3 regions of the Desulfovibrio mangrovi genome follow, and region 3 is predicted to be linked to each of the others. Evidence: predicted binding sites of a transcription regulator. Region 3 holds the regulator's gene; each other region holds the start of a gene.
What was found. Region 3 encodes sigma-54, which starts transcription at its own class of promoters, with help from an activator protein. Its sites were predicted from a motif close to CTGGCACGGNNNNTGCTT; they were not measured.

Region 1: N1030_RS14945 (GDP-L-fucose synthase family protein) is a predicted target of sigma-54. The motif match lies at 7,716-7,733, and genes of this name have one in related genera.
Region 2: N1030_RS07215 (LeuA family protein) is a predicted target of sigma-54. The motif match lies at 3,813-3,830, and genes of this name have one in related genera.

What each region holds. Positions count from the first base shown of each region.
Region 1 covers NZ_CP104208.1:3,332,182-3,341,899, reverse strand. The annotation lists gene N1030_RS14965 (glycosyltransferase family A protein) at 1-1,251, opposite strand, end outside; gene N1030_RS14960 (methyltransferase domain-containing protein) at 1,248-3,533, opposite strand; gene N1030_RS14955 (class I SAM-dependent methyltransferase) at 3,562-5,484, opposite strand; gene N1030_RS14950 (NAD-dependent epimerase/dehydratase family protein) at 5,524-6,465, opposite strand; gene N1030_RS14945 (GDP-L-fucose synthase family protein) at 6,561-7,607, opposite strand; gene N1030_RS14940 (acyltransferase) at 7,796-8,458, opposite strand; gene N1030_RS14935 (polysaccharide deacetylase family protein) at 8,512-9,438, opposite strand; gene N1030_RS14930 (polysaccharide pyruvyl transferase family protein) at 9,435-9,718, opposite strand, start outside.
Region 2 covers NZ_CP104208.1:1,543,120-1,552,837, forward strand. The annotation lists gene N1030_RS07200 (hypothetical protein) at 298-1,152, opposite strand; gene modB (molybdate ABC transporter permease subunit) at 1,097-1,909, opposite strand; gene modA (molybdate ABC transporter substrate-binding protein) at 1,902-2,642, opposite strand; gene N1030_RS07215 (LeuA family protein) at 2,652-3,758, opposite strand; gene nifH (nitrogenase iron protein) at 4,088-4,918, shown strand; gene N1030_RS07225 (P-II family nitrogen regulator) at 4,960-5,307, shown strand; gene N1030_RS07230 (P-II family nitrogen regulator) at 5,307-5,681, shown strand; gene nifD (nitrogenase molybdenum-iron protein alpha chain) at 5,836-7,473, shown strand; gene nifK (nitrogenase molybdenum-iron protein subunit beta) at 7,552-8,925, shown strand; gene N1030_RS07245 (NifB/NifX family molybdenum-iron cluster-binding protein) at 9,141-9,718, shown strand, end outside.
Region 3 covers NZ_CP104208.1:988,298-998,015, reverse strand. The annotation lists gene N1030_RS04575 (tRNA nucleotidyltransferase/poly(A) polymerase-related protein) at 1-456, shown strand, start outside; gene N1030_RS04570 (manganese-dependent inorganic pyrophosphatase) at 537-1,457, opposite strand; gene N1030_RS04565 (PTS sugar transporter subunit IIC) at 1,612-2,277, opposite strand; gene N1030_RS04560 (PTS sugar transporter subunit IIB) at 2,306-2,767, opposite strand; gene N1030_RS04555 (PTS sugar transporter subunit IIA) at 2,774-3,211, opposite strand; gene rapZ (RNase adapter RapZ) at 3,268-4,155, opposite strand; gene N1030_RS04545 (PTS sugar transporter subunit IIA) at 4,170-4,619, opposite strand; gene hpf (ribosome hibernation-promoting factor, HPF/YfiA family) at 4,631-5,170, opposite strand; gene rpoN (RNA polymerase factor sigma-54) at 5,276-6,706, opposite strand; gene lptB (LPS export ABC transporter ATP-binding protein) at 6,944-7,666, opposite strand; gene N1030_RS04525 (LptA/OstA family protein) at 7,672-8,211, opposite strand; gene lptC (LPS export ABC transporter periplasmic protein LptC) at 8,198-8,809, opposite strand; gene N1030_RS04515 (KdsC family phosphatase) at 8,811-9,332, opposite strand; gene kdsA (3-deoxy-8-phosphooctulonate synthase) at 9,322-9,718, opposite strand, start outside.

The DNA.
Region 1 (9,718 bases), 1.6 Mb from region 3:
GTCCCGGGGAATCCACTGCCCGTCAAGAACACCGAACTCCTGCATGTTCGCAAAGACCAGATTGATCTCGGGACGGGTCGTAATCGCCTGCACGGCTCTGTGAAGAAACCCTTCCGCAAAACAGTCGTCGCAATCCAGGGGCAGAATCCACTGTCCCGAGGCTCGCTGAATACCGGCATTTCTGGCAGAGGCGAGTCCGCCGTTTTCCTTGTCCACCACCTGAATGCGGAGGGCCGGATACTGTTCGGCAAGCTGCCTGCCCACAGCAGAGGAATCGTCCTGACTGCCGTCGTTGACGATGATGATTTCTACCGGCTCATACTGCTGCGCGGCGATGCTCTTCACGGCTTCCGGAAGAAATGTGGCGCCGTTATACACGGGGATGATCACAGAAATGAACGGCAATGCCGATCCATCCCCCGCGTCCTGAATCGGTGTCACCTTCCGGAGGCGCAACGGCATTTCGAAATGTGCGGCATTGGGTTGCGCGTCCCCATACAGGGCCACATCAACAACCTGCCCCTGTTCAAACATCTCCGCCAGCGCATTCGCATCCACGGAATCCGCCGCAACCCTGTTCTCGTAAATGCTCTGCACCCGGTTGAGCGGATTGCAGAAAGTGACCGACTGCTCGAAGAACAGCAGCCACCCGAACTGTTCCACCAAGCTAGTTCGCCTGGAAAGGCCAGCTTCCAGCAGGTTGGGATTCGAGAACGGCATATCGTGAAGGAGCGCAAGGATGTGCCCGGACCGGTATACGGAACTGGAAACTTCCAGCGGGTAGCCGAAATCAAAGTCAGCCCCCTTCCACCGGCACCGCAGAACCTTTTTGTCCAATGCCTCATGAAGAGGCATTGTCTGGGGAGCATCCTGTGTGTGGCAGTACGTGGTATTCCGGCCAAGACGAAGGGAAAAACCTAGCGCCTCGGGCTGGGCTTCCAGAAAGCCCAACACCTCTTGCAGGGAAAAATCCCGATAGAAGATATTGTCGTCCACCAGAAAGAGAACGAAGGGCGTCTCGGCAATCAACCGCAGGAGCTGCAGACGGAAATCGACTTCCGCCACAAAATCCACACGGGGGAACAGCCTCCGCAGCAGAGCATACTGCTTTTCATGACGGGCATCCGATGCCTTGTACAAAACCCGGATAAGCAACGAATCCGGCTCGACACAGCGCATAAGCAGAGAGTCCAGAGTGGCCCGAAGCTGCAGCGCCCTGTCCTTGCTGAAAATAATCGCCTGAGTCCTCACGATTTGACCCCTTCAACAAAGTAGCCCACCGTGAAGTCCTCCAGCATATATCGGTCGTCCATGGCGTAGAGGTATCGGGGCAGCTTTTCGCGGAACAGGGTCCTCAACTCGTCTCCGGCACCATCAAGCAGTTCCGGTTTCTTATCGAATATCCACGAAACTCGCGCGCATTCCTGCGCCAGATGCCGGAAAAAGCCCCCGTTGGAACGGAGCTCGTTAATGCGGACCCCGAACGAAGGCAGGAACTTTTCATAAAAGTGCCGCGTAAAACCGCCGTAATAGTGGAAAGGCTCCTGATGCAGCCCCGAACCCAGAGGTGCGGTAAGCAACAACCTACCGCCGGGCCTGAGCAGGCGAACCATTTCCCTGAGTGCGGCTACCGGATCCGGCACGTGTTCCAGCACTTCCGTGCAGAGCACCACATCAAACGAGGCATCGGGCGCAGGGATCTGGGTTATATCGCCCACAAGATCAATGTTGCCGTATGACGTGCCGCCCCCGAGCTTTTCACCGTGATAGCCCTTGAAGTCGTGGGCAACATATTCGCAATGGTTGAACAGCGGCCGATACGGACAGGTTCCGGCACCGACATCCAGCACCCTGCTGCCTGCACGGATCGCGGAGGCCTTGGCGGCCATCCAGTGATCACGTTCCCGCTGGTTGAAGTCGTGAATGGCTTCCAGAGGCAGGTCAGACTGCACCGGGAATGCCACTTCGGCAGCAGGAGGCGCTGCCTCAGTCGCAGGATGTACAGGCTGATATGCCAGAAACACGCGCAACTGCCGTTTCCAAACTTCGTATGTGGGAATCTCGGAAGGAGCCACGGTGCTCAGCCAGAGCAGTTCCTCCGCGGCCTGCAACAACTGCTCTGTCGGGATATCGGCAACCTTTGTCCCAACTGCAGTGACATTGGCCAGATGCGGCGGTTTCTGCCACGTCTGGGTGCGTATTTCCGGATCGCCGAAGCCCATGTGACTATAGGTGACGCGGAACCTTTCCGGGAACCAGTGATCGATGTGATAGGCCCATGTCTCCGTCTGGTCACCGGCAAGATGACGTACCGCAGCAGTCTTTTCCTTGAAGGGTACGGCAGACAGCAGCGTCTGGGCGCTTCCGGCAAGGTCGGGAGTTTCGATATGCAGCCTGCCGCCGACCTTGAGCCAGCGGTGCCAACGTATCAGAAGCCCCAGCGCCTCCACTCGATTGAAGTGCTCGAAAACATGATGAAGACGGATTTCATCCAGACTGTTGTCCGGGAAATGCAGCGTCTTGATGTCGGCAAAAATATCCGCCTTGGGGCGCATTACCGCATGATGTGCCGGGGGGTAGTCTATGTTGACATACCCGCCCAGATGGTTCTCCCCGCATCCGAGATGCAACCGCAACGGCTCACCCGGGGTATGCAGGCCCGCCTGCTTCAATGCCCAGAGAGCATCATCGCCGACACCGATTGCGGGGCCGCCGCTTGCAGACCGCTTGAGTGCGACGATATTGCCCTGAGGCAGCAGGGGATCAGCCTCCAACTTGCCGGCGGAAAGACGCTTCACCCGAGTTACGTCGTAATATGTGGGAGTCCAGATGCGACGATATGTGGCGATATCTGTCTCGGCAAGATCGTTGCTGGACTTCTTGAGCTCGTCATGGACGTTGTCGTGCAGAACATGCGCTTCAGTACACGGCACGATTGGATACCCCGCCTTGAGCATACGCAAACAGACATCCCCGTCAGCACAATAGAATTTGTACTCGTCGGAAAAGCCCCCCACGTGCCTGACCAATGCGGTATTGAGAAAGCCGTAGTTGATGAGCACCTGATCTCCCAACGTCAGGTCCACACCGAAGTCAGCCCATTCCTGCTGGTGGGCATGAACATTGCGATAGGCCATGGCCACACCGCCAGCCAGCCCCGCCCGCTGTTTCAAGGCACGAAACGCGAGAGCTATGGAGCCGGGATAAAAGACGATATCGTCCGATGCATACATGAACCACGGGGCTGAAGTCTGCCCCAACAGAAAACGCATCATGGCTGGCCAGGTCGGTCGTCCGGGAGGAAAATGTTCGCTCTGGTCATACACAACCACCTGAGGAAAACGCCGCTTCAAATCGGACGCCTTGTCACCCGGATCAGCATACAGCACCCTCGCCTCCCATGGAATTCCGCCAGCGGCGGCTTCCACTGAGTCAAGCATTCTGACGAGCATGTCGTGCCGGTCCTTGGTGGGAAGAAACAAGGAAAACACAGGGGCATCCGCAGAAGATATCTCAGGAGAAAGAATTGTCATATTTCCTCGGCTTTATGTTTGGAGACAGCTAGCGCATGCGCACGGCAAAGGCTACCCCGTACCCCAGCTCCGTGTATTCAAACCCGCTCATTTCCGGTCGGGAGAGGACGACATCGCGCCAGACCTGCCCCAGTTCCGGGTGCGCAGGATGTGCTATGTCGTCAAAGACCACTGCCCCGCCGATCCTCAGGTGCGGCAACACATCTTCCAAATCCTGAACGGCCCCTTCGGGACTGTGGTCGCCGTCCACCGTGATGAGATCAAAGCTTGCAGCAGGATTCTGCGCAAAGTAGGCAGGCAGCGTCTCGTGCGAGTTGCCGTCCACAAATTCGAGCGAACCAGCATGCCCCAGCGCCTGCATTTGTGCGCGCACGAAATCCGGCCCGGGGTTTTCCATTCCGGCGTAATCGGCAAGCCACATATCAAAGGCCGTTACATGAACCTGCGGCTGCTGGGAAACAACCATTGCCATGCTGCGTCCTTGGCGCACCCCGATCTCAAGATAACGGGTGACGCCGAGCAGACCGGACAAGGTATAAAGCACCGTGCAGATATCCGCATAACGCCACCGCTGCCCGAAACGACGCATGCCGCTGGACATGAACCCGCGCAGATAGCGCAGATAATCGTCATCCTTGAGCTTTTTTAGGATATCCAACGTACTCTGATAGGTTTCGGTCTCAAAAAGCGGAGCTGACAGGGTGGAGGCGCCAGCCAACGGGGGGGCATACCACTGCACCCCTTTGACCTTGTAGCTGTTTCTGCCAGTCAGGTCTGAGGTTGCCGATACGCTGCCGTCTGTCACACGGACGGGAGCAGCGGGAGTGGCGGATTGTTTCCGGAGATTGTTCGTATCCATAGCGAGCCTGACCATATTTGAGATTTCCAGACCGAAGAGCCGTCTGGTCTGATAGGCGGCATGCAATGCCTGTTCCTCTACCGGAGTATCCGCTGTGGGCAGCATTGCCGGAAGCTTGTCGGCAAGAACCCTCGCCAGAGACTCTGCATTGCCGGCCTCGAACGGTGCCCCACCGGCAATATTCTGTTCCAGATGAACCGGAATATCAGAATACACCACGCTTTTGCCAAGCAGGCGGCAGTCTTCAATGACAGTGCTCCACCCTTCAAATAGTGAGGGCTGTATTACGCCTGATGCGCCGCGCAGCAACTGAATCTGGTCAGAGCGGGGAATCAGGCCGAGAATGGTTACCTGTCCGGCAAGATCGTGCTCTGCCAGAAAACGAGTAAGGGAATCAAAGTAGTCCGGATGTCTGGCGTCCTCGGCAGATCCGGTACAGACAAGCTGCGGGCGAATTCCCCGGTCGCGCAACAAGGCAAGCGCGTTGAAAAGCGTCTTGTGATCCTTGTGTACCCAGAACTGATTGCAACACATCAGGTAGTCGCCCGATATGCCGTATGTTGCTTTCACTGCCGCGGCATCGCCCTGCAGCCAGTCCGGCTCCGGCGAGGTTGCGAAGCGCAGAACATGCGTCGGACATTTGACATCAAAGAATCGTCGAAAGTCGTTCAACGCAGCCTGACTGCTGAGCACGACCATTTCGTCGCCCTTCGCAAGCTTTGCAAAAAACGTATTGCGCCAATCAAGATCCTCTTTCGAGAACAGGTGCGGCAGGTGGCAATGCTGAAAATCCGGTATCCAATGAACCCGGGCGATCCCTTCGGGTGCCTTGCCTTTGCCGGGAAACGGATAGAGGACGTCTATGTCGTCCATCTTTACCGACGGATCAAACACGCGGATGTCATCGGCTAACGGAAGAATATTCCTGTACTGGGCAAGATGATCCACCTGATCAGGGCTGACAAAGAATACCATGCCAAGGCCCTGTTCCTCTTGAACAGAGGCAACGGCCAGCGCCAGATTCTTCAGATAATTCGGCCCGCCCTGCCAACCATCGCTTCCCCACTGAATGACTAATCCGAGACTGGCCACAGCCCTCTCCTTTTGCCTGTGCTTCCGTTACAATGCATATTACCGACCTACAAGGCGGAGTCCGCCTTGGCCCTGCGTATTTCTGACAGCCCAAAACCACTCGGCAAAACGCTGCACCCCTTCTTCAAGGGAAAGACTCGTGCCACCTCCCAGCGACTTGAGGCGTGAAATATCTGCCTGCCAGCGCAAAGGATCTCCGGTTCGCACCTGCCCGTTGAAATGCACGGGAACATCAAGCTCAAGTTTCCGCACAAGGAGTTCGACAATCTCCCGCACCGAAACCTGCCTTCCTCCGGCCACGTTCAGCACGGCATTGGCGGTTTCCTGTGCAATCAGCAATGACACGACATGCGCCAAGTCGTGCACATGGATGAAGTCCCGCGTCTCTTCACCAGTGCCGAACAGTTCCAGGGTCCCCTCTGTCGCTTTGACTGCGGCATCCCACAACAGCTGTTTGGCAAGTCCTTCGCCATAGCAGGAAAAAACACGCAGGATGACATACTCCTGCCCATAAAGTTGGCAGTATTGCTGAATGATGCTTTCGCTGAGCACCTTATGATAGCCGTACGGTGAAATTGGCTGCAGAGGACTTGTCTCCGCAACCGGAAGCGACTTGGGGTTGCCGTATACGGCCGCGCTGGAAGGAAAAAAGAACCGTGCGCGTATCCCCGCCAGACGCATTGCATCGAGAACATGCGTCACAAGCCTGGGACCGGCATCAAAATCCGCTGCGGGATTATTTATGGAAAATGGAACGGAACCGCGCCCGGCGCAGTGGATGACGGCGTCAGGACGCAGATCACGAAGCAGATCGGCCAGCCCGGGGTCCGGCAGCGCCATCTGTCGATAACCATCAAGGGAGTCATCCGGCTTCCCGGCGGAACGCCCGATGCCGACAACCCGGCAGTCCGCGCCCAGTACCCGGGCGACATTGCTGCCGATGAAACCGTTTACTCCTGTTACCAGAACAGTCTTCTTCATTCGCTCTCCGTTTACCCCCCGTTATTCCTTGGCCGTCGGCACGTATCCGTCCAGACTTGCACGGATGCCGCAACGCCGCAGCCCCCTCAACGGGGTCAGGACTTCAGCCGCTCCATATACCAGCGGTACACTGCAGCCACGCCCTCCCGCAATCCGATGCTGGGCTCCCAGCCCAACGCCTTGATACGGGATACATCCAAGACCTTGCGGGGAGTGCCGTCCGGCTTTTCCGTATCAAACACCAGCGGAACATCCACTCCCACCACGTCGCGAACCAGTAGGGCAAGCTCCCTGATGGTAATATCCTCACCAGTGCCGATATTCAGCAACTCCGTCTCGTCCGTCTTGAACACAAGGTGGACGCAGGCTTTGGCAAGATCATCCACATGCAGAAATTCACGTCGCGCAGTGCCCGTGCCCCAGACCACAATTTCCGGCCTGCCTGCGGCACCTTCCAGCCCCAAACTCCTGCGGACATCGTCGGGAACAGGGCCGAAAACCGCCTCATCCCTCGTTACGGCCTCCATATCCCCTTGCGCAATCATCCTTGCCAGATGGCACTTGCGGAGCAGCGCGGGCAACACGTGCGAGGTCTCCAGACTGAAGGAGTCTCCCGGCCCGTAGAGGTTGGTGGGCATGACGGGCACGAAGGATGTTCCGTACTGCCTGTTGTATGCTCGGCACATCTCTATGCCGGCGATCTTGGCAACGGCATAGGCTGAGTTGGTCGGTTCCAGCGGCCCGGTCAGAAGGCTCTCCTCGCGAATGGGCTGGGGAGCCATCTTAGGATAGATGCATGAACTTCCGAGAAACAGAAGCCGCCTGACCCCGTGCTTGTACGCCTGATGCAGAACATTGTTCTGAATAGTCAGATTGTTGTAGATAAAATCTGCCGGATAGGTGCTGTTTGCCAAAATTCCGCCGACCCTCGCAGCGGCAAGGAATACCACCTGCGGCGTATACTCTGCAAAAAACGCCTCAACAGCGTGCTGGTCGGTCAGATCCAGCTCGGCATGGGTTCTCAGCAGGAGGTTACGAGCGCCTCCGGCCTGAAGGCAGCGTACTATCGCTCCGCCCACCAGCCCCCGGTGTCCGGCCACGTATATGGAAGTCTCCGGATCGAAACTCTGAGGTAATTTCATGGATACATCCGTTCGAAAACAGTTGCGTTATGCCCATACAAAAACAGGCGCATAAGTACCGTGCAATCCCGTCAAACGGCAGCAGTTCCGCACGGTTTTCAAAAATGAATGCACAAGCTGTTCCAGTTGGCGCCTTCCATCTGGCGGCAGCCGCCACTCATTCTATTCCGGCTGCGGCAACACCGGGGTCAGATTGAAACGCCCCCGCCGCCGACAATGGGATTGACGGTTTTTGTCACGGCATTCTTGTGCAGCATTCTGACATACATTTCACGCGAGGGGACCGGAACCGCCTCCCGTGCGGCAAGCAGCTCTTCAAGATGCTGGGCATCCCTCACCTTGACCCAGGTTCCTGATCCGAAATCGAACAACCGTATTATTCGCGCCGGCGAACCTGCCACCACGGCAAAGGGAGGAACATCTCTGGTGACAACCGAGTTGGCTCCGACCACACTGCCCCTGCCGACCACCACATTGCCCGAAACAACGGCATTGATGCCCAACCAGCAGTTCTCCTCCACAACCACCTTTCCTGCCGTGGCTCCCTGATCCATATAGGGGCGCATGATATTGCTATACACGTGGTCCGCATCGGCAACAAAAACGCGCGGTGCAAAAAGGCAGTAGTCGCCTATCTCCAGAAAGCCACCGGCGGATATCATCGATCCCCGCCCGATCAGAACGCACGACCCTATCTTCATGCGCTTTCCCTGATCCCTGTGGCAGACATTGAGCCAGGAGTTATCGCCGATACAGGATCCGCGGCCGATATCAATATTCGCCATACCAATTATCTGGACATCATTACCGAAACTGACGCCAGGATACATATCCTCAAATTTGGTATGCACGTACTTCTCCAATACGCAAAAGATTCATTGCACGCTGCCACACACAGCACATGCTACGCCGCAACATAGCTTTTTCCGAACGGGAACTCCATGCAGTCGTACCGGGGCAACGTCAGCGGCACATCAAGGTCAGCAGCCGAGACATCACGTGACTCAACGGAAAGGCAATACTGCACGCCATGGTCCCTGAGAATTCGTAACGTTTCGTCGTTATAGCTGATATCTCCCCCGTACGGAAAACAAAACCACGAAACAGGATGCCCCAGAATCTGCGCCAATGCGTCCACGTTGGATGCAACTTCCTTACGCTGCTCCTCCGCATCAAGGCTCGAAAGCAATGGATGAGAAACCGTATGGCCGCCAATGACCATCCCCGCCTCATCCATCAGCCTCAGCTCCCCGCTTCCGAGATAGAATTCGCCCTCGGCGTTGAACTCAGGAAGATACAGGTCATGAAGCCGTTCCAGCACATGGCGCCTGGCCTGTTTGTCGAGGCAGTAATTCATAATGCGCTTGAATTCCGTTTCCTCGCTCTGCGGCTGAAGCGTGTAAACCGGAGAACAGAATCCGTTGGCCTGCAGGTCGATACCGGCGGATTCGATCAGCTCCTGACAGCGCTTCAACATTGTTGCACCGCCGTACGCGCCAAGAAGGGCATGGACCATATGGACATCCAGCGTCCCCGGCTTGTCCGAGCCATCCGTGCAATGCAGAAACACTCCGGTAACGCCCCGCTCCTGCAATTCGGGCAGAACGTATTCATAATGGTCGCGCAGCCCGTCATCAAAGGTCAGCAGATAATCATTTTCACCCAACGGTTTTTTGTCGCGCAGGGCGGCGTCCAGTTCCATGCGCGTCAGGATTCGCCCGTCCCTCTGGAAGAAGTCCAGTTGGCGACGAAAATCATCAATGTGCAGAAAACGCAGATACGGAAACGCCGCATCCGGCTTTCTGACATAGTGATACATTATGATTTTCATAACACCGAATCCAACCAGCCCTTCATCGTTCCAAGAAAAGCTTCGGCATCACTGCGAACACCTTCCATGACCTTTGCATACCGCGCGGAGACTTCTTCACCCTTTTCTAGCGAATCCACGACAAGCGTCTCCAGCCGTTCGGCAAAGGCCTCCTCCGCAAAACCAAGTGCCCGGTCCGGCATTCCGAAATACGAATAGAGTTCGCGAATCTGGGGATGCGTGACAATCCCCACGGAAGGAACATTCAGCCCGACACTGCAAATATTCGTGTGCAGCCGTG
Region 2 (9,718 bases), 550 kb from region 3:
ACCAGACCACAGAAATCTACGCCCACGTCTCCGACAACCACCTGCAGGAAGAGATCCGGCGAGTGAACCTGCCCCCCGTTCAACTCAAGTGATGCGTAAAGTTTGCGTAAAGTGAGCCCACGAACCAAGCAATACCGCCACTTCCCAACTGATTCGTAATCAGCAGGTCGTCAGTTCGATTCTGACTACTGGCTCCAGAGAAAAGAAAAGCGCTCAGGACATTGTCCTGAGCGCTTTTTCGTGGTCTGAAGTACGGATTGGTCTACAGGGATGCTTCCCGGTGCAAAGCCCTTTCCCCTACCCTGCACAGGCCATGCGCCCCAAACCACAGGGCAGGGAGGGCATGAACTTGGTGGTGAAAAACACATAACGATCCCTGTCCAGCTGCAGAGGGTCTTCCTTGGGGGTAAAGTGGATATCAAGGGTATGGTCACTGAAGGTCAACTGCATGGGCACCACTTCACGTTCAGAATCGCCGCACAGGCTTTCGCGGTAGCTGGGAACATGGCTGGCACGGGAACCGTCCGGACATACGACCGTGATACGCGACGAGACCGTGGTCGCAGCGACAACGCTGCCATCCCGCGAGAAGGTCAGAGAATTGGTATCGCCATTTATGCCCACGGCATCGGAATCATAGGCAATCACCTCACCAATATCCGTCATGACAGCTGTTGGTTGTGCCGGTTCCAGCGAACGAATTGAACCATCCGGATAAAAACTCACACCGATACGGGCACGAATCACACCCACGGGAGTCTGTACGGATACAACCTCGTCAGGCCACAGGGTGATGCTGCGTAGAGCCTGCGACTCATAAAAACAAATGCTGATGACACGTGCCGTCATGGTACCCGCAGGCGTCCGAAGCGCGACAGGCTTTGCCAGCCCCGCTTCATCGGCTTCCGTCCAGTAGCCGGACAGCTTCCCGTTAAGCGGAAAAACACGCTTGATCGTACCGTTAGGATGAAAGGACACGCATTCCGCCGGAACAGGGCCTGCCGGAGTTTTTATGACGGTTTGGCTCTCCAGAGGCAGCAAGCGCGGGTTACCGTCTGCGTAAAGCTGCACCGGCTGCAGTTCCTTTCTGCGAAGATCATCCGTGCTGTACTGAGGAACCAGCTCGCCGTAAGGGGTGGTGAAGACCTGCATGGGGAACCTCCTTTGTACAAGAATGATTCTGAATCGCGCCCTCATGAGCGGTTACTGCCGTGCAAACAGGAACATGGCGGCGGCGGGAAACAACCGGTCCCGATAATCCCTGCCTGCCGATGATGAGCAACGCAACGTAGCTGACAAGCATGAGCACCAGCGACAGCAGGGCCGCTGCGCCGTAATCCAGTGTCTCCGTATGTTCAAAGATGGCAATGGACGCCACGCGGGTTTCGCCCGGAATGGAACCGCCGATCATGAGCGCCACGCCAAACTCACCCACGGTGTGCGCAAAGATGAGCGCTGCCGAAGCAGTGATGCCACCGATGGAATTGGGCAGAATGACATGAAAAAACGTCTGAGCCTGCGTCATGCCAAGGCTTCTGGACGCTTCGATTATTCCGTGGTCCACTTTCTCAAAGGCCGCCCGCATGGGCAGAACGCCGAATGGCAGGCTGTAAACCAGGGAACCGAGAACGAGACCGGAGAAGGAAAAGGTCAGGGCGGAACCGGTTATCTCCTCCCAAGCCCTGCCCAGAGGCGAAACCGGACTCATGATCATGAGCAACCCGAACCCGAGTACCGTAGGCGGCAGAACCATGGGCAGGTTGCAGGCGGCCTCGATAAAGACCTTGCCCCGCATCCGGCTGGAAGCCAGCCACCACGCAAGTGGCATGCACAGAACAAGCAGCACGGGAGTTACGGCCAAAGCCAGCTTGCCGGTAACCAGTAGCGCTGTGACATCAATACTATTCATAGCCGTACCTGCCGATTACAGCTCTTGCGGAAGGCGTTGCGAACCATGCAAGAAAAGACCTTGCCTCATCCGCATGACCGCTGCTCAGCACACAGGCTCCCTGTCGCACAGGTTCAGCCTCCGGCACGGGCCAGTACACGCCCTCCGCTCCGGAACCTGAAAGTGCCTGCGAGAGTGCCCCGAACGACACGTCCGTTCCCTGCGAATAGGCATACTGAAAGGCTGCACTCACGTTCTTGCCGAAGACCAGTTTCTCCGCCACCCGCTCAAGCAAACCCTGGCGACGCAACGCCTCTTCAGCCAGTCGCCCGTATGGAGCAGCCTTGGGGTTCGCCAAACCGATCTTGCGCACGTTTTCAGAGAGCACCACATCCCGCCAGTCGGAAAGCGAGGCCAGTTCGGCACGGGCCGACCAGAGAATCACCCTGCCCTTTGCGTAAAGCTCACAGGGCTGAGCAATGCCTGTTTCATGCAGCAACTCCGGGGTTGCCTCATCCGCTGCGAAGAAGAGGTCATATGGAGCTCCGTTGGTGATCTGACCATACAGCATGCTGGTGCTGCCGAACGTACACAGAACACGCGTACCCGTTTCCTTTTCGTACATGGCGGCAAGCTCTTTCATGGGAGCCGTGAAGTTGGCGGCGCAGGCCACGGATAACTCCGCCGCCGCGCTCGCGCTGCACAATACGAAACTCATCAGAATTGCAAGGAAACAACTTTTAGCAAAATACATGACGGCCTCCTAATGCTTGTGAATGGAGTCGGCCAGATCAGTAAACTCATTGGGAGTAAGCGGCCTGCCAAGCTCCCACGACATTCGTCGGACTGAAGCCACCAGATTGTCAAGCTGTTCTGCAGGATACGCGGTTTTCCCCTTGCCCAACGCCGAGGATACAGCCGCCCTGCCGCTCTTGCCGCCAACGGCCGTCTTGCGGTCCGCACCGATGAGCGCGGGGTCGTAGGGCTCGAAAAGCTCGGGAGACTTACTCAGAGCATGTGCATGCAGACCGGATTCGCAGGCGAAAATATCCGCTCCGGCCACAGCCTTGTTCCGCGGGATATCCACACCGGCCGCACCGGCCACCAGTGCGCAAAGATCACGCAGGTACTCAACACGGTATTTCACATCGCCGCCACGCACGGCCATGTAAGCGGCCAGCTCTTCCGTGGCAGCAATGCCGGAACGCTCTCCGATGCCGAGAACACTGACATCCGCAAAGGTCGCACCGCTCTGCAACGCGCTTACGGCGTTGGCCGTGGCCATACCAAAATCATTATGGCAATGCACGGCCACAGGAATATCCAGATGCATGCGAAAAGCCGCCACGAGCTCGCACATATCGCGGGGCGAGAGAACGCCGAGCGAATCCGCCAGCCGTATGCGGGAAGCTCCCATGGTCTGGGCAAGCAGGGCTGCATCCAGCGCAAAACTGCGATCAGCCCGCGAAACATCTTCAAGCCCTACTGAAACATAATTGATTCCCGCCAACCCGGCGGAAAGCACCATGCGCCCCAGCTTTTCCAGAAGTCCTTTGCGGTTCAGTCCCAACCGCTTGCCCATATGGGCGTCAGAGACAGGAATGCCGATGTTGACCCGGTCCACCCCAAGCGTTGCGGCTGTGCGAATATCCGCGGAACGGCAAGGACTCCACACGCTCAGTTTCGTCTCCCCGGCTCCATGGCGGATGCGTCGAACCAGCTCTTCCAATCCTTCCTGCCCGACCCAGCCGACTTCGACCTCATCCACGCCAAGACGCAGCAGTCCTGAAAGAATGTCTTCCCGTGTCTCCATTCTGAAATAGGCACCGAACAACTGTGCCCCTTCCCTGAGTGTCGTATCGATCAGCATGGTCATGCTCCTTGGTAGACGTCACATGAAAGTCCCTTGTGGACATTTTATAGAGAGCACGAACGATGCCAAGAACATCCCTGCCTGTATCCTCATGTAATGTAATGAGAATACACACAGGGCTCCCAAAAGGTAGAAAGCTGCACTTTTGTAGCTTCCTACAATTACGGTTGGTGGCTGTGTAGCTTCCTACACTGCCCTCCCACAGTTCACCCCACCCGCAAATGATAATTTATCATTACAAATCAGCCAACTACGCATTCGAATGATATTTGGCACGACGCTTGCCCTAGAGATGCCAGCAATACCAACACCTCCAGGAGGAAATCATGAGAAAGGTAGCCATTTACGGAAAAGGCGGCATCGGCAAGTCCACCACCACACAGAATACTGTAGCCGGTCTGGCCATGATGGGCCGCAAGGTCATGGTTGTAGGCTGTGACCCCAAGGCAGACTCCACCCGTCTGCTGCTCGGCGGCCTCGCCCAGAAGTCCGTGCTCGATACTCTGCGTGAAGAAGGGGAAGACGTGGAACTGGAAGATATCCGCAAGCCCGGTTTCGGCGACACGTGGTGCGTGGAATCCGGTGGCCCTGAGCCGGGCGTAGGCTGTGCAGGCCGCGGCATCATCACCTCCATCAACATGCTGGAAAACCTTGGCGCGTATGAAGAATCCGAAGGATTGGACTACGCCTTCTATGACGTTCTCGGCGACGTTGTGTGCGGTGGTTTCGCCATGCCCATCCGCGACGGCAAGGCAGAAGAAATCTACATCGTCTGCTCCGGCGAAATGATGGCCATGTATGCAGCCAACAACATCTGCAAGGGCATCATGAAGTATGCGCAGTCAGGCAACGTGCGCCTCGGCGGCCTGATCTGCAACTCCCGTAACGTGGATAACGAGAAGGAAATGATCGCAGAGCTGGCCCGCAGGCTCGGCACCCAGATGATCTACTTCGTCCCCCGCGACAACGATGTGCAGCGCGCGGAAATCAACCGCAAGACCGTCATCGAGTGGAACCCCGAAGCCCCTCAGGCCGACGTGTACCGCAACCTCGCCAAGGCCATTGACGAAAACGAGATGTTCGTCATCCCCACCCCGCTGGAAATCGACGAGCTTGAAGCGCTTCTGCTCGAATACGGCCTTCTGGAAGCCGCGTAACAGCCGGACAACAACTCAGCCACAGCACAGGAGAACAGACAATGATGATCATGGTGAGAGCAATCGTACGACCCGAAAAAGCTGATGATGTTCTGGCAGCCCTCATGGACAACGGCTTCCCCGCCGTCACCAAGTACTCCGTCGCAGGCCGCGGCAAGCAGCGCGGCATCAAGATCGGCGAAGTGACCTATGACGAGATTCCCAAGACCATGCTCATGTGCGTCATCAAGGCCGAAGACAAGGACTTTGTCATCAAGACCATTATGGAAGCCGCCCGATCCGGCTCCAAGGGTGCCTTCGGCGATGGCAAGATCTTCGTGAATGAGGTGAGCGATGTGTACACCATCAGCTCCGGCGTGTGCGACACGGCCAAGGAGGAGGCTGCATAATGAAGGAAGTTATCGCAGTCGTTCGCATGAACATGATGAACCGTACCAAGGCTGCCCTCAATGAAGCAGGCATAGATGCCTTCTTCGCTCACGAGGCACAGGGCCGCGGCAAGGGGTTTGTCAGCGCGAACGTTCTTGAAGGTGCGGAGAGCGGCTATGAGGAAGCCGCCGCCGTGCTCGGTGAAAAGGGCAAGCTTTATCCCAAGCGCATGCTGACCATCGTGGTTCCCGACGAACAGGTGGACGAAGTGGTGGAAGTGATCACCACGGCCAACAAGACCGGCAAGCCCGGCGACGGCAAGATCTTCGTTCTGCCCCTTGGCGATGCGGTTCGCGTCCGAACCGGGGAAAAGGGCAAGAAATCCATATCCTAACGACCGAGAAAGAGCACTGACGGCTGCATCGGACACACGGGCTCATGCGGATGCCTGATGACCGAGGGACTATGGGGCCTCTGAAGCCTCTGGGGCCTGTAGCTGCATGACGCCACACCGCACTGAGTGAGCGGTCTACGCAAGGAGAATAGAGATGGCAAAGACGAAGAAGCTGGTGCAGCTGGACCCCGCAGACATCAAGGAAGAGCTTCTGAAGAAGTATCCTCCCAAGGTGGCCCGCAAGCGCGCCAAGCAGATAATGATCAATGAAGCCCTTGGGAATGAAACGCCGCCGGAAATCGTGGCCAACGTACGCACCATACCCGGCATCATTACCATGCGCGGTTGTACCTACGCAGGCTGCAAAGGCGTTATTCTGGGCCCCACCCGTGACATCGTGAACATTACCCACGGCCCCATCGGCTGCGGCTTCTATTCCTGGCTTACCCGCCGCAACCAGACCGATGCCGGTTCTGACGGCGAAAACTACATGCCCTACTGCTTCTCCACCGACATGCAGGATCAGGACATCATCTTCGGTGGTGAAAAGAAGCTGGAAGCAGCCATTCAGGAGGCATACGACCTTTTTCATCCCAAGGGCATCGCGGTGTTCGCCACCTGTCCCGTGGGCCTCATCGGCGATGACATTCACGCCGTGGCCCGCAAGATGAAGGCCAAGTTCGGCGACTGCAACGTCTTCGCTTTCTCCTGTGAAGGCTACAAGGGCGTTTCCCAGTCCGCCGGTCACCACATCGCCAACAACCAGGTGTTCACCCACCTTGTGGGCGAGAATGAAACGCCCAAGGAAGGCAAGTACAAAATCAACCTGCTGGGTGAATACAACATCGGCGGCGACGGATTCGAAATCGACCGACTGCTGAACCTGTGCGGCATCACGAACATTGCCACCTTCTCCGGCAACTCCACCTACGACCAGTTCGCCTCGGCCCAGCATGCCGACCTGAACACGGTCATGTGTCACCGGTCCATCAACTACGTGGCAGACATGCTGGAGGCCAAGTACGGCATCCCGTGGATCAAGGTGAACTTCATCGGTACGGAAGCCACGGCAAAGTCCCTGCGCAAGATCGCCCAGTACTTCGGCGACAAGGCGCTTATTGACCGCGTGGAAGAAGTGATCGCTGAGGAAATGCCCAAGGTGAAAGCGGTTGCCGCAGATGTACGCACCCGTACCACAGGCAAAACGGCCATGCTCTTCGTGGGCGGCTCCCGTGCGCACCACTACAACGAGCTGTTCATGGAAATGGGCATGAAAACCATTTCCGCAGGCTACGAGTTCGGTCACCGCGACGACTACGAAGGCCGTCAGGTCATTCCGGACATCAAGGTGGATGCCGACTCCCGTAACATCGAGGAGCTGGAAGTAACGCCGGATGAACATCTCTACCGCCCGCGCAAGAGCTCCGATGAACTCGCCGCGCTGGAAGCGGCAGGATACAAATTCAAGCATTACGACGGCATGAATGCCGACATGGACAAGGGCACCATCGTCATCGACGACCTCAACCAGTACGAAGCCGAAAAGCTGGTGGAAATCATGAAGCCGGATCTCTTCTGCGCCGGCATCAAGGAGAAATTCTCCATCCAGAAACTCGGCATCCCCATGAAGCAGCTGCACAGCTACGATTCCGGCGGCCCCTATGCAGGGTTCAAGGGTGCGATCAACTTCTACAAGGAAATTGACCGCCTCGTGAACAGCAAGGTGTGGGGCTACATGAAGGCCCCGTGGCAGACGAATCCGGAACTCGCAGCGACCTTCGTCTGGGAATAAAGGAGCGCGGGAAAAGCCCGGCACCTGCCCCGCTCCCCCGACCGGCTTCAACTGATTGCAAGCGATAAGGAAGAGAACATGCTACTCAGACATACCCCCAAAGACGTCGTTAAACGCAGCGCCCTGACGATCAACCCGGCCAAGACCTGCCAGCCCATCGGCGCGATGTACGCCGCGCTCGGCGTACACGGATGCCTCCCGCACAGCCACGGCTCGCAGGGGTGCTGCTCATACCACCGTTCCACTCTGACCAGGCACTACAAGGAACCCGTTCCCGCCGCCACCAGCTCCTTTACCGAAGGTGCCTCCGTTTTCGGCGGGCAGGCCAACCTGCTGCAGGCCATAGACAACATCTTCACGGTGTATGAGCCGGACGTGATTGCCGTGCACACCACCTGCCTTTCCGAGACCATCGGCGACGACCTGAAGCAGATCGCCGACAAGGCCATGAAGGAAGGCAAGATCCCCGAAGGCAAGACCGTCATCGGGGCCCCCACGCCGAGCTACGTGGGCTCCCACGTCACCGGTTTCTCCAACATGGTCAAGGCCATGGCGGAGCTGGCAGTGCCCTCCGGCAAGAAGAACGGCAAGGTCAACATCATTCCCGGCTGGGTGGAACCCGCCGACATGGTGGAAATCAAGCGCCTCGCAGCCATGATCGGCGTGGACATCACCATGTTCCCCGACACTTCCGGCATTCTGGATGCGCCCCTCACCGGTGAATACACCATGTTCCCCGAAGGCGGCGTGACCATTCCCGAACTCAAGGCTGCAGGCGATGCCGCGGGCACCCTGGCTCTTGGTGAATGGTGTTCCGCAGATGCTGCCCGCTGGCTGGACGCTAAGTGCAAGGTACCCTGCACGGTGCTTGACATGCCCTTCGGCCTTGCCTCCACCGACCGCTTCATCAACGTGCTGCGCACGGTGGGTGGCACCACCGTACCGGAATCCATCATGCACGAACGCGGCCAGCTCGTGGACATGATTTCCGACATGCACCAGTACTTCTACGGCAAACGCGTAGCCATCTGGGGTGATCCGGACCAGCTCATTTCCATGTGCGAGTTCCTCGTCTCCCTCGACATGCAGCCCGCATACGTGGTGACCGGCACCCCCGGTTCCCGTTTCGAGACCCGCATCAAGGAAATCTGCGCCGGCCAGCCGTATGAAGTGAAAGTGAAGGCCCGCGGCGACATGTTCGAGATGCACCAGTGGATCAAGAACGAACCCGTGGATCTGCTCATCGGCAACACTTACGGCAAGTACATTGCCCGTGACGAAGACATTCCGTTCATGCGCTGGGGTTTCCCCATTCTTGACCGTCAGGGCCACCAGTACTTCCCGACAGTCGGTTACAAGGGCGGACTCAGGCTTCTGGAGAAGATGCTCAACCTCATTCTGGACCGCAAGGACCGCGATTCTCCCGAACAGAGCTTCGAGCTCGTCCTGTAGCACTCTATACCCTGCGGCGGAGGCTTCCCCCTCCGCCGCAGAATGAGTCACCAGGCGCGGAGGCTTCCCCCTCCGCCGCAGCAAGAATCACCGGATGCGGAGGCTTCTCCCTCCGCAGCAGCAATAATTACCGGACTCGGAGCTCCGCTCCGCCAGACCACATTCCCGGGCAAGGGCAGCCGCGCCACAGCATACCGGCTCAAGAGGATACAGACATGACCGCATGCGCCGACTCCGCAAATACCACATCTCGCATAGCCCTGCTGCCCGTCTCGCCACGCGCCAACACCTGCATCCGTTTCGCAGGCCCCACCCGCAAGGAAACGGCCATTGCCCCTGAACAGGCCGTAGAAGCCCTTGGCCGGATGCTCGCAGAAGGCGCACCGCTATCCGGCGTCGAAATCACCGGCCCCGGAGACCCGCTCGCCACTCCCGAGATCACCCTGCACGCACTGGGTCTGATCCGTAGCGCCTTCCCCGACACCCCTCTCTCACTGACGACCAACGGCATGGGCGCAGCCGCACTGGCAGGCCCCCTGTCCGAAGCCGGACTGAAGCAGGCCTGCCTGCTCGTGAACGCGGTTGATCCCGAAATCGCGGAGCACATCTACGCATGGATCCGCCCGGGAACCAGAACCCTGCCCCTGCCTGAAGCCGCACGCATGCTGGTGAAAGAACAGGCTGCCGCCGTTACCGCCCTCACCGCCGCAGGCATCAGGGTCAGCATCCGTACCACCATTTTTCCGGAAACCAACGACAGCCACGTGAACGGCATCGCCGCCACCATGGCAGC
Region 3 (9,718 bases):
CAATGTGCGGGCGACCCAACAGCCGTTTACATGGCTCTCTGTCATGATTTGGGTAAAACAAAGACTCCGGCAGAAGTGCTTCCTCATCATTATAAGCATGAACACCGGGGAGAGGAAGAGGCATGGGCACTTGGAACTCGCCTAAAGCTTTCCAACAGACTCATGCGGGCGGGCATGGTTGCCGCTCGGCAACATATGAAATGCGGAGCATACCCGTCGTTAAAAGCTGGCACACGCGTGGACCTGCTCATGGAAATCAACAAGCACAGCCTGCTGGAATCATTTTGCCGACTGATCAAGGCTGACTGCGGCGTTGACCATTCTGACACCATGAGTAAGGACCGGGAGGTAATCCTTAATGTCGTTCTGCCGGATGAGCTTCGGAACAAGGGGCCGGAATCAGGCATACGGCTTCGCGAAATGCGTTGCGTTGCCTTGAGCCGAATCCGGCGATAAGCTTGCTGCTGCCCCACTGAACACAAAAGGCCCGGTGCGAAACGCACCGGGCCTTGGCATTCAATCAACAGGCTGTTTGATTAGCCCTTGAAAGCCTTTTCGAAGTTGGGAACAACCTGCTTCTTACGGCTCATAACGCCGTCGAGCCATACGCTCTTGCCGGTTGCTTCAACGCCGAAGGCCTTACCAACTACGGAAGGATCGTCGGAAACGATCAGCATTTCAGAGCCTTCCTTCATGATGTCGGTCAGGAGCAGGAATACAGAGTGACGGCCAGCAGCCTTCACCTTCTGGATTTCTGCGTACAGGCCGTCCTTCACTGCGTCCAGCATGGACAGGTCAACAACTTCGAGCTGGCCGATGCCAACCTTGTTGCCGTTCATGTCGAAGTCCTTGTAGTCACGGAATACGAGGGATTCCATGGAAGCGCCGTCAACAGCAGACTTCACCTTGAACATTTCCATGCCCACTGCGGTGGTGTCGGTTACGCCGGCGATAGCTGCGAGTTCGGCAACAGCCTTCTTGTCAGCATCGGTGGTGGTAACGGACTTGAACATAACGGTATCGGACAGGATGGCGCAGAGCAGGCCGCCTGCGATGCCCTTGGGCACTTCAACACCGTAGAAGTCGTACATGGCCTTGATAACGGTGCCGCAGCAGCCTACGGGCCATACCCACATTTCGAGGGGGTTGGAGGTAGTTACGTCACCCAGCTTGTGGTGGTCGGCAACGCCAACAACTTCAGCGTCCTTGATGTCTGCGGGCAGCTGAGCACCGTCGGTGGTGTCAACGAGCCACAGCTTCTGGCCGGCAACGGAAGTAACAACTTCGGGAGCGGTCAGGCCGAACTTTGCGAGAACGAAAGCGGACTCGGGGGTCACTTCGCCCTGAGCAACAGCCTTGGCTTCCATGCCGCGCTTGCTGAGCAGGTCAGCGATAGCGATAGCGGAAATGATAGAGTCGGTATCGGGGTTCATATGACCCATAACGAGAATTGCCATGGTAAAACTCCTCCAAATTGGGTTTGACTATGCGATTAGCTCGCCTTCTTCCTAAAATAGTTTGTGCCAAATAGCACAAACATAAAAGTCTGCCAAGTGGGAGCAAGGGGGTAGGCCCCATTTTTTTTGGAAAAATCAGAAGTTCAAAGCGAAATCAGGCAATGCCGATCAGGACAATGGAGACAAGGCCGAGCGCGAATACGAAGTAGGAACGTCGGACACGAAGAGACATGACGCCGCCAAGCCCTGCAACGAACCAGAGATGCAGCCACTCCACCCCATTAATTACCGGCAGGTGACCAAGATACCAGGACAAACCTCTGATCGTGCCAATAAGCACAAGCTGACAGAGACAGAAGAACGCCACATGCATGACAAAGGATTGCAGGAGTGAGCGGAAAAGAATCCGGCCCGGCTCGCTGTCCTCCACATCTTTTCTGCCCCACTGGATAAGCCGGTTGTACCCGGCGTTCTGCATTTTGCGCTGCCAGTATTCAATACGTGATGCAAGCAATGCGGCAGGCAGGCTGACAAGCATGGGAAAAGCAAGCAGCGAGGCGTCCTGAATATTGAAGTAGCGAGAAACACCCAGAGTAAGCAGCATTGAGGCTACAGCATTGGGGGGAATGTACGTACCGGCGGGGAACAGGTCGAGCCAGATGAGCTCAAAGAAAATGGCAACGTGAATGGCCAGCGCCCATTCTCCTGTTGCGACTCCCCACAGGAAGCCGGCAGCGAGCGGGCGCTCCAGAAAGCCAAAATTCAGCGCAAATCGCAGAACAGACGAGAAGGCAAAAAAAAAGCGAGGGGAGCTACCCAGAGGACGGAAGGAAGAAGACTATCCATTATTACCACCCCTTGACTTGGACCGGCTCATTGGGAACACATCGGAAGTCCAGCTCAACGCTGCGTTTGCAGAAAAAGCGCAGACAGGCCTCATCTTCCTCGGTTACGGCCACATGAGCGCATAGCTGCTTCTTGCCCGGGGAATAATGAAGATTGCCGATATTCAGCACAGAAAAGGAAAAACCATTCTCGAGAATACGCCTCGCATCACCGCAATTAGCTACGAGAACCAGGGTATCCTGCATCTCGCCAGCATGCTTTGTTGCGTAATCCTTGAGGGAGTGCACGTGAATGAAATCTGCCTTGATGCGGCCGGGAACAGCCAGTGAGGCGATCTGCTGCTGCAAATCATCGGCCGCCATTTCATCATTGACGACCAGAAGGCGCTTTGCGCGTGTGTAGGGCAGCCAGGTTTCGATGACTTGCCCGTGTATGAGCCTGTTGTCTATACGAACCCACTGCATGGCGCGCTACCCGTGTTTAACCTTTCGGCGCAGCACTTCGCCTGCCACGACAATTCCCTTGTCGCCCGCAGTCTTGGCTTCTTCCGCCAGTTTATGCAGATCCATCTTCCGGCAACCGAACACTTTGAGCAGCATGGGAAGGTTCACCCCCGTAAGCACTTCAACATTGCCGGAACTGAGCAGAGAAAGGCTCAGGTTGGTGGGGGTGCCACCAAACATGTCGGTGAGAATGAGAACTCCCCTGCCCTTGTCTACACGGGCAACGGTTTCCTTGAGGCGGGCAACGGTCTGCGCAACTTCCTGCGTACCGTCAACACTCACCGTACCGCAGTCGTCCTGCGTACCAAGAATGACTTCCGCAGCACGCAGCAGAGCGGAACCGTAATCAGCGTGGGTAACGATAACCACGCCGACAGGGGCAACTTCTTTAATGGATTCAGTCATGTGGGCAGTATTCTCCACCGGCGGAAATAATAGGCAAAAAGTGCGTTCTGACGAAGCTAGACCAGCTCCATATGCCGGTGCTCAATGGATACAGCAAAATCAAAGTTTTTCAAAGCCTCAAAAAGGGCTTCAGCTGCGGCGACCGACCGGTGCCTGCCCCCCGTGCAGCCAATGGCGACTGTGGCGCGGTAACGCCCTTCAGACTCCATCTGCGTCAACGTGAAGTGCAGGAATTCTGTCAGACGCTCCAGATATTCCTTCCCCACGCCGGAACCGAGCACATACTTTGATATGACGGGGTCTTTTCCGGAAAGGGGCCGAAGATCCGGTTCATGATGAGGGTTAGGCAGAAAACGCAGGTCGAACACCATATCGGCCTCGGCAGGTGTGCCGTACTTGAAGCCGAAGGTCAACAAATGCACGCGCATGCTGCGCCTGTTGCCCTCGATAATGGTCCATTTCTGCTGGATGACCCGCCTTATATCATGAATGGAATAATCGGAAGTATCGATTACAAGATCGGCCATGGCGCGGACCGGCTCAAGCAGCTTACGTTCAGTCTCCATGGCTTGTTCAAGGCCCAGTCCGCCGCTCTCAAGAGGATGCGGACGACGTGTTTCCTTGTAACGACGGACTATTACGTCGGGCCGTGCTTCCATGAATATGATCGCAGGAGCCACCCCCTTGTCCCGCATTGCCTGCAGAATGGCATGAAAACCGCTGTCGAACTCGAAATGGCGCAGGTCCATTCCCAGCACCAGACCACGATACTTGGCCAGACTCCGTTCATCAAGAATGGAGACCAACTGCATGGCGAGGGATACGGGGAGTCCGTCAATCGTATAGTAACGCAGATCCTCGAAGACCTTGAGAACGGTACTCTTGCCGCCACCGGACAACCCGGTGACGACAAGGACGGGAAATGACGGAGAAGTAGAGTCCATAATGCGTGGCGTCCTCAGGCGTCGGCAAGAAGCTGCCAGAGTTCATCAACGCCGGAGGCAGACATAATGGCGTTTCTGAATTCCTTGTCCTTCAGCAGGCGGGAAATCTGAGCCAGAATGCGCAGATGTACTCCGGCCACCTGTTCCGGAGCAAGGACAAGAAAGAAGATATTGCAGAGCTTGAAATCCAGCGATTCAAAGTCCACGCCGGAAGTACTGCGGCCAGCAACGAGGATAATCTTGTCCAGAGTGTCGAGCTTGCCGTGCGGGATGGCAATGCCATCGCCTATGCCTGTGGTTCCGAGGCTTTCCCGTTCCTTGAGAACAGCGAGAACACGCTCACTGTCCAGATTCGGGTTTGCCTTGACCACGGCCGCAACGAGCTCCGCCAGCACCTCCTCTTTGGTGCTGGCGGTCAGCTCGGGCAGAATCATTTCTTTATCCAGGTAATCACCCAGTTTCATTTTTCAGAATCCTAGAAGGTCGGATCAATGAGACCGAAGTCTCCGTTTTCACGACGGTAGATGACGTTTACGCGCTCCGTCTCGGCATTCAGGAACACAAGGAACTCATAGTCCAGGGAGTCGAGCTGCAGAGCGGCTTCGTCAATCCCCATCGGCTTGGGGGTAAAGCGGTCAGTACCGACAATGGTACGTTCGCGACCGGCACCGGTATCAGCATAGCTGAAGATGTCTTCACGCAGAGCCATCTCTGCACCGCGACGGTGATCCTTGCCCTTCTCCACATGCTTCTTCACCTGGGAAGAGAGCTTGTCAAAGACCAGGTCAACCGTTGCATACATATCTTCAGACTTCTCATTGGCAGAGAGGTTCAGGTTGTCGGCAACCAGCGTCACATCAATTCTGTGACGGTAATTGTCAACGCTCATTCCCACCTGCATTTCCGACTTACCGTGCGGCTGCAGGAACTTGCCAAGCTTTTCAAAACGACGGCGGGCATACTTCTTCAGATGATCGGAAGGCTCGAAGTTCTTGAATGTGAATGCGATGTTCATATATGCCTCCTTAAATGTTCGAGATACTGCACTTTGTGCAGTTATGCCTCTCACGTCTTTGAGGTTGCCTCCAACCCGACCCGGCGCTGCCGGAAGCTCCCTCCGTTAAAAAGCGGACTTCCGCTTGGACGATGAAGGGATGTCCATAGCTGTACGATACTTCGCAACGGTTCTTCGGGCAATATTCAATTGCAATTTTTCTTTGAGAATTTCACCGATGCGCTCATCGCTGAGCGGACGTTTGGGATTTTCGTCGCCAATAAGCTGCTTAATGAGGGCCTTAACGCTCTCAGAGCCTACGGAGCTGCCATCATCCATACCGATGGCGCTGTTGAAGAAGAACTTCAGCTCGAAAATTCCGTGCGGGGTCGCCACGTATTTACTGGTGGTAATACGGCTGACCGTGGATTCATGCATACCGATATCGTCAGCGATATCCTTGAGAATCAAAGGCTTGAGTGCGGTTACACCTTCCTCGAAGAAGCCGCGCTGATATTTTACGATACTCTCCATAACCTTGTAGAGCGTGCGCTGGCGCTGATGCAGGCTCTTGATGAGCCATGAAGCAGAACGCATCTTCTCCTGGAAATAATCCTTGTCAGATCCTGTCACCACAGGAAGAGTATCAACTATATCAGAAAGTTGCAGACTTGGCAGACCTTCTTCGTTGAGAATGATGACGAACTCTCCGTCATATTTGTGCACGAATACATCCGGTGCCACATACTGAGGTTCGCTGCTGCCGAAACTGGCACCCGGCATGGGATCAAGGGTCTGGATGAGTTCAAGATACTCCCGAAGATCATCCATGTTGATACGGAACTTGCGACACAGCGGCTTGTAGCGGCGCTTCTCCAGATCCTCAAGGTGATCCCGGACGATTTCCACCAGTACGGGGTCGCGGTCGTAGCCCAGCACTTCAATCTGCACCAGCAGACATTCCTGAGGCGTGCGTGCGGCAACGCCGACTGGATCGAAGCGCTGAATGCGGCGCAACATCTCTTCCACTTCCGCCGTTTCGACATCGGGCCCTGCCATCTCCGCCATTTCCTGAAGAGAGGCATGCAGATAGCCGTTGGAACCGATGTTGCCGATAATGATCTCGCCTATGGTGTGCTGGCGTTCGGTTATATTGGAGAGTGTGAGCTGCCAGGAAAGATGGCCGTCCAGAGACGGGCGGGAAGACAAGCGGGCCTCGAAGGAGGTGCCTTCCTCGGGAATTTCGGTCTCGCGGGAAGCAACCTGTCTGGTCGTACTGGAAAAGTCTCCCAGATAGTCTTCCCAGTCGGCATTGGAGGCGAGTTCCTTGTCATAGGCTTCGGCGGTCTCGGAACGCAGCTCAGGCTTTTCCGTGGCATCCGCCGGTGTGAGGGCTTCGGAAGCTTCTTCGAGAAACGGATTCTCCAGCAACTCCTGCTGCACGGTCTCCATGAGCTCAAGACGGGACAACTGCAACAGCTTGATCGCCTGCTGCAATTGCGGCGTCATTACGAGTTGCTGAGAGAGCTTCAGTTGCTGACGTAGTTCAAGTGCCATAGGCGCTGTCATCCGAAATCGTTACCCTGCCAGATTTTCACCGACAGGAAAGATCTGTTCTGCGTTGAGTAAAATCCACCCCTATCAAGAAGCATTCCAAAATCTCTATGCCTGGCTCCTTTTTGCCATACAAGCAATAACCATGCAACAAAGAAAAGCCCGAAAATCGGGCTTTTGCGGCATAGAGAAATCTCTTCTCAAAACTTTTTAGAGAGTTGTCAGAAAAAACTGGAAAACTTACAGGCTGAATCCTTCACCAAGATAGACGCGTCTGGCCTTGGGATCGTTCACTATCTGCGCAGGAGTGCCGTTGAGGATGATCTGCCCCTCGAACACAAGATATGCACGGTCACAGATATTCAACGTTTCACGCACGTTGTGGTCAGAAATAAGGACACCTATACCCCGGTTGCTCAACCCCCGAATGATAGCCTGAATATCGTCTACAGCAAGAGGATCGATACCGGCAAAGGGTTCATCCAGCAGGATAAAGCGCGGCTTGCGGATCAGGGCACGGGCTATTTCCAGACGACGACGCTCACCGCCGGAAAGATGCATGGCCATGGAGTCTGCAATGTGGGTAATGCGGAACTCTTCAAGCAATGTATCCGCCCTCTTCCGCTGGACGGATTTGGGCATATCGGTATGCTCCAGAATGAGCTCCAGATTCTGACGAACTGTCAGCTTGCGGAATACGGAGCTTTCCTGCGGAAGATAACTCAGACCGACACGGGCACGTTCGTGCAGGGGCCAGTCCGTGATTTCGCTGCCATCGTAGCGGACAATACCGCTTGTGGGTTTGACCATGCCGATGAGCATATAGAAGGTCGTTGTCTTGCCTGCCCCGTTGGGTCCAAGCAGGCCTACCACCTCGCCCTGCTTCATACTCAGGGAAATACCACGAACAACTTCACGCTTGCCGTATTGCTTATGGAGAGATTCAGCTTCAAGAACCGACATGCTGCCTACTTCTTAACGCGCTTGGGAGCGGAGAAAAGGGCTTCTACAGGAAGTGCGGAAGAGCCAAGAACTTCGCTCTTGTTTTCCTTCACATAAAAATTGATGGTCTCGCCCTGAATGCTGTTGGCGCCATCTCTCAGCACGGGTGAGCCCTCCATGATCAGAACTCCGGTGCCGAGGTTGTACGTCGCCTTCTCGCAGTCACCGGTCTTGCCGTCGGTCATGACAACCTTGACGGTACCTTCGGCAATGATCTTGTCGATCTGGCCGGGATCCATGGCGGCTCCGTCATCTTCTTTCTTTTCTTTGGGCTTGTTGTCTTTGGGAGTAAGCAGGATGGTGATTTTCTTGGACCAGAGTTGGGCGTCAGGATGCGTCACATGCACATTGCCTTCAAAGGTCACTTTCTGGCCAGATGCATCATAGTTAAGCTTATCGGAGGTAACCTTTATGGGTACCATCTCTTCGGCGTACGCAGCGCTCCCGGTAGCAACAAAAAGAGCCACAAGACACATGGCAATGAGTAAACGACTAGTTCGAAACATCCTTGTTTTCTCCTTCCACCAAATCATCCAGACGCTGGCGGATGCGCATTTCGACTGAGACATCCTGTTCCGCCTGCACGAAGTTTTCATTGAGGTGCCAAGTCACGTTGGTGGCATTGCCGAACAGATCCGGCCCGTCAAAACGGGCAACACCGGGAATATGCAATGTGTGACTGGTGCCGTTATAGATCATCAGACTGCTACGGATGTATCCGCCATTACGTTCGATTTCAACATCTTCCCACAGACGGGCAATCTTGGCTGTCTGATTGACCACGCCTCGAACGGAACGGACCACAAGCTCCTGCTTATCAGGCTTGAGGAAATAGGTAATGACCGGATGGGAGACCTGAATAACACCTTCCTTCTGGTCGTACCATGCCCCCTGAGCCTCAAGGTGCCACAACTCTTCGCCGTGTTCCCCCTGGAGGAGTTCCACCCCTTTCAGGGTAAGGTCCACCACGCCTTCAGGTCCCTGCTGGTTCTGCTGCACAGCCATACGTACTTCGTGCACCACCTTTTCCGAGACCAGATTCATGGCAACCACACCGGCAATAGCGAGCACCGCTGCCCCGATCAACAGATAGCGAATGCGCATCCTATACGTTCCAGCGGCTCATGGCCTGCTCAAGCTTGCCCTGCGCCTTGAGAATAAAGCGGATAACCTCACGCACGGCACCGTCACCACCACGGGACTGTGTGACAAAACGGGCAACATCCTTGGTTTCCGGCTGCGCGTTGGCTACAGCAATGGGCAGACCAACGGCGCGCATAGGACCAAGGTCAACCCAGTCGTCTCCGACATATGCGATATTCTGCATGGTGATGCCGTACTTGGAACGGATGATCTCAAGACAGTCCATCTTGTCGAGAAAACCGGAAAAATAATCGTCGATACCCAGCGTGGTAATACGAGCCTTAACGGCATCGGATTCCAGACCGGTAATGACGGCAACAGGAATGCCCACCTTCTGCACCACCTTGATGCCAAGGCCGTCCTGCACATTGAAACGCTTGGTTACCTTTCCTTCAGCATCGTAATACAGGCCGCCATCCGTGAGCACGCCGTCGCAGTCAAGCACGATGACCTTGATTTCCTTGGCAAGTTGCTCAGCACGCATAATCAACAGCCCACAATGTTTTAAGATCTTTCAAAAGAGGAGCCAGCTTGTTCAGCGGCCAACTGTTGGGACCGTCGCAAAGCGCTTTGTCCGGATCGGGATGACATTCAAGGAACACGCCGTTTACACCGGCAGCCACTGCTGCACGGGCAAGCTTGGGCACATACTGCCTGTCGCCTCCGGAACAACCGCCCTGGCCTCCCGGCAACTGCACGGAATGCGTTGCATCAAACACCACGGGCACCCCAAAGGACTGCATAATGGGGAAAGAGCGGAAATCCACCACAAGATTGTTGTAGCCGAAGGAAGCTCCACGCTCCGTCAAAAGGATACAACGGTTGCCGGTAGCAAAAAGCTTGTCCAGCGCGGGCTTCATATCCCAAGGA